2 regions of the Neomoorella thermoacetica genome follow, and region 2 is predicted to be linked to the other one. Evidence: predicted binding sites of a transcription regulator. Region 2 holds the regulator's gene; the other holds the start of a gene.
What was found. Region 2 encodes HrcA, which represses chaperone genes, less so after heat shock. Its sites were predicted from a motif close to TGTTAGCACTCANCNNNGNTGAGTGCTAACA; they were not measured.

Region 1 (2,403 bases), 920 kb from region 2:
ACCATTATGCCCGGGGCCTGCCTTTCCACTTTCTCCTTGACTTCCTCTACCTCGTCCCGGTAACCGTCGCCGCCCTCAATTCTTTACTCGAAGGCCTGGCGGTTGCCCTGGTGGCTGGTAGCCTGCGTATGCTTACGAACCCTTTAGTTTTTTCTATTATTAAACCCAGCGATTATGTTGATTTTCTAGTGGTAACCGGCTTTTACCTGGTCGACCCGGTGACTATAGAGCTATTGAGACGCCTGGCATGGCAGCGGCAGCAGCTCCAGCGTAATCTGCAACTGACGACGGCTGCCTTGCTCGAGGCCCTGCAGATGCGCGACCAGTATACCGGTTGGCACTCACGCCAGGTAGCCATTTATGCGCGCCGGATAGCCGCCAGCTTAGGTTTATCGCCGTACCACCAGGAGTGCCTTTACCTGGCCGGGCTGCTCCATGACATCGGGAAAATCGGCGTTGATGACGCCTGCCTGAACAAACCCGGCCTGCTGACGCCGGAAGAATGGCAAAACGTCCGCCGCCACCCCGGATTGGGATACAAGATAATAAGAAAAGTAACCAGTCGAGAAGAAGTTATTGCCCGGGCAGTCCTGTATCACCACGAGCGCTATGACGGCCGCGGTTATCCCAGAGGGCTGAAAGGTACAAGCATCCCCTTGGAAGCCCGCATTTTAAGTGTGGCCGACTGCTTTGACGCCATGACCACGGACCGGGTTTACCGGCCGGCCCTGTCCCCGGCTGAGGCTGTCAAGGAACTAATGCGCTGCGCCGGCAGCCAGTTTGACCCTGGCATAGTCGAGGTCTTCTACCGCATCCTGGCCGCGGATGGCCTGATACAGAACCCGGAGGAGGGGTAAAGCGGCACATGGCCTTTAGTAGTTTGCGCAACAAGATGTAGACCAGGGACAGGCGGACGTTTTGAACCGCAAATCTGGTTCCTCCGGGCAAGCGGGTTTGGCTAGTTTTGCCGGGGTACTTGTATTTTAGGGCGAGAAAGCATATTATAGTACCTGTAACCTAGCACTCTCTAAAATAAAGTGCTAACAGACGAAAAAGGAGGCTAATGCATGAGTTTTCAACCTTTGGGCGACCGCGTCCTCATTAAACCCCTTGAGGCCGAAGAAAAAACAGCGGCTGGCATCGTCCTGCCGGATACCGCCAAGGAGAAACCCCAGCAGGGGGAGGTAATAGCCGTTGGCCCCGGCCGTTTGCTGGATAATGGGGAACGGGTAAAAATGGAAGTCAAGGCAGGGGACCGGGTCCTCTACGCCCGGTATGCCGGCACCGAACTAAAACAGGGCGACACCAAATACCTGGTCCTCAGCGAGCGCGATATCCTGGCGGTAGTTGAATAGGGAGGGAGATACATAATGGCCAAACAAGTAGTTTTCGACCGCGAAGCCAGGGAGGCCCTGGAAAAAGGTATTACCAAACTCACCGAAGCCGTCCGGGTCACCCTGGGACCCCGGGGACGCAACGTGGTCTTGGAAAAGAAATTCGGGGCCCCTACCATTACCAACGACGGCGTGACCATTGCCAAGGAGGTTGAGCTGGAAGACCCCCTTGAGAATGTGGGCGCGCTGCTGGTGCGGGAAGTAGCCTCCAAGACCAATGATGTCGCCGGCGATGGGACTACTACCGCCTGTGTTCTGGCCCAGGCTATTGTCCGGGAGGGCATGAAAAACGTGGCCGCCGGGGCCAATCCTATGTTCATGAAGCGGGGTATTGAAAAGGCGGTGGCGGCCGTGGTGGAGAACCTTAAGGCCCAGGCCCGGCCGGTGGAAACCAAGGACTCCATCAGCCAGGTAGCCTCCATTTCTGCCAATGACCCCCAGATCGGCGCCCTGGTGGCCGACGCCATGGAAAAGGTGGGGAAGGACGGCGTCATAACCGTGGAGGAATCCAAAGGTATGGAAACCGCCGTGGACGTCGTGGAAGGCATGCAGTTCGATCGCGGCTATATCTCTCCGTATATGGTCACCGACAACGAGCGCATGGAAGCCGTCCTGGAAGAGCCCTACATCCTCATCACCGATAAAAAGATTACCGCCGTGGCCGACCTGGTACCCGTCCTGGAACGGGTAGTACGGACGGGTAAACCCCTGCTTATAATCTGCGAGGATATGGAGGGTGAAGCTCTGGCCACCCTGGTGGTCAATAAGATCCGGGGCACCTTTACCTGCGTGGCCGTCAAGGCGCCGGCCTTCGGCGATCGGCGCAAGGCCATGCTACAGGACATCGCCATCCTGACGGGTGGCCAGGTTATTACCGAAGAAGCCGGCTTGAAACTGGAGAACACCACCCTGGATATGCTGGGCCAGGCGCGCCAGGTCCGGGTGGGTAAAGAGGAAACCACCATCGTCGAAGGTCGCGGCAAAGAAGAGGCCATTGAAGCCCGGATAG
Region 2 (2,403 bases):
AGCCCGAGCATCTTGCCGCCTACAGCCTCCAGGTGGAGGAGGACACGCCCTGGGGCCGTCTGGCGGCAGCAGGCAACCTGAACCTTCCGGGCGAGGAACTGGAACTGGCCATGTACCAGGAGGCCCGGGAAAAGCTGGCTGCGGCCGGCTACCAGCAGTACGAAATTTCCAACTTCGCCCGGCCGGGGTACCGCTGCCGCCATAACGTCACCTACTGGCTGAACCATCCTTACCTGGGCCTGGGGGCGGCGGCGGCTTCCAGCTGGCGGGGAGAGCGCTGGCAGAATTACAAGAACCTTGAGCAGTACGGCGCGGCCCTCTCCGCCGGCCGGCTTCCCCGGGCAGAGATAGAGGTCACTACACCCCGCCAGCAGATGGCTGAAACTATGTTTATGAGCCTGCGCCTGCTGGCCGGTGTTAATCTGCAGGCCTTCCGGCAGCGATTCGGTAAAGACGCCCGGGAGGTTTACGCCGGCGAAATGGAACGGTTGCTCCGGGCCGGCCTGATTGAAGTGCAGGGGCATCACCTCAAACTGACGGAGCGGGGCCTGCCCCTGGCCAACGAGGTTTTCGCGGCCTTTGTCTGAGCGACTTCTTCTTGACAAAACCTGAGGGGGGTGGTATGTTTTAGTTGAAGCTCTTAGCACTCGGAACATAAGAGTGCTAACAAGAAGGTGAAACCAACCATGCGGATGGATGAGCGGAAACAGAAAGTCCTGGCAGCCGTTATCCAGGACTATATCCTTACGGGTGAACCGGTAGGTTCGCGTACCATTGCCCGGCGCTACAACCTGGGAGTCAGTCCGGCCACCATCCGGAATGAGATGGCCGACCTGGAGGAGATGGGTCTTTTGGAGCAGCCCCATACCTCAGCCGGTCGGATACCTTCGGATCAGGGTTATCGTTACTACGTCGATTGTCTGATGCCACCTGCCCATTTAACGCCGGAGGAGGAGGAGTATGTCCGCCGGCGGTACAACCAGAAGATGCTGGAAATCGAACAGGTCCTGGCGGAAACAACCCGGTTAATCTCCGAGATGACCTCTTATGCCGCCATTGCCCTGGGCCCTGACCAGGGCCGGGCTTCCCTGGAGGAGGTCCAGGTTTTACCGATCCAGGTGGCTAATAAAGCCCTGCTGGTAGCTGTTACCAGTACCGGCGTAGTGGAACACCGGGTCTTAACCATCCCGGAGGGCGTAACCCCGGAGGACCTGAACCGGATCTCCCGGGTATTAAATGCCCGCCTCCAGGGCCGGGCCCTGGAAGACCTGCGCCAGATGGTTTTAAGCGATATCTACCAGGAACTGGCCCAGCACCGGAATCTGGTTAATCTGGTCCGCGACCTGTTGCAGCAGCTTCTATCCCTGGAGAGCGGCGAAAGGGTTTACCGGAACGGGACCTTGAATATTTTAAATCAGCCCGAGTTTAAAGACCTGGACCGGGTACGGGAGATCCTCTCCTTCCTGGACCAGGACGAGGCCCTGCGGCGGATTTTTATGACCACACCCTCAACCGGTTTAACCATTCGCATCGGCCAGGAAAATAAAATTGAGGGTATTGACAAGTGCAGCGTAGTGACCATCAGCTATGCTGTAGAGGGAAAGATTATGGGCAAGGTTGGTCTCCTGGGACCGACCCGGATGCAATATTCCCGGGCCATTTCTGTTCTCCGGTGTGTTGCCGATGCTTTATCCCAGACCCTGGAGCAACTCTACCGGTAAAGCGATGGGTCACCTGCAACCGGCCGGTGCCTTTGGGTGCTGGCTTTTTTTGCGAAAGGAGTGAAGGGTTGTTTGAAAGATCAGGAGCAGCATAAAATGAAGGATGAAATGACCTGTCCGGAACCGGGACCGGGTGCGGCTGCCCCGGAGACAACAGGAGCCGGTACTACCGGAGACGAACCTGTACCCGCAAAGGGCGGGGCAGGACCGGAACAGGCGGAGGCCATGGACGCAGCCGGTGAAATTGTAAATTTGACGGAGGAAATCAATAGCCTGCGGGCGGAGGTAGAAAATAAGACTGCGGCCCTGGCCGAACTGCAACAGCGCTATTTGCGGTTGCAGGCGGATTTTGATAACTATCGCAAGCGCACCCGCCGGGAACAGGAGGAACTGACCCGGATGGCTGCCGCCCGGCTGATTACCAGCCTGTTGCCGGTGCTGGATAACCTGGAACGCGCCCTGGCGGCGGTGACGGATAACAAGGCTGAAGGCTTGGCCACGGGGGTAGAAATGACCCTGCGCCAGTTAAAGGAGATCCTGGAGCAGGAGGGATTAACCCCGATTGCGGCCCTGGGCCAGCCCTTTAACCCGGAATTGCATGAAGCCGTGGCCAGGGAGGAGACGGAAAACCCGGAGCAGGCCAACATGGTGGTGGCAGAGTTCCGCCGCGGTTATACCTTGA

Region 1: groES (co-chaperone GroES) is a predicted target of HrcA. The motif match lies at 1,016-1,046, and genes of this name have one in related genera.

What each region holds. Positions count from the first base shown of each region.
Region 1 covers NZ_CP012369.1:2,126,231-2,128,633, reverse strand. The annotation lists gene MOTHE_RS10560 (HD-GYP domain-containing protein) at 1-857, shown strand, start outside; gene groES (co-chaperone GroES) at 1,068-1,355, shown strand; gene groL (chaperonin GroEL) at 1,371-2,403, shown strand, end outside.
Region 2 covers NZ_CP012369.1:521,547-523,949, forward strand. The annotation lists gene hemW (radical SAM family heme chaperone HemW) at 1-587, shown strand, start outside; gene hrcA (heat-inducible transcriptional repressor HrcA) at 687-1,721, shown strand; gene grpE (nucleotide exchange factor GrpE) at 1,818-2,403, shown strand, end outside.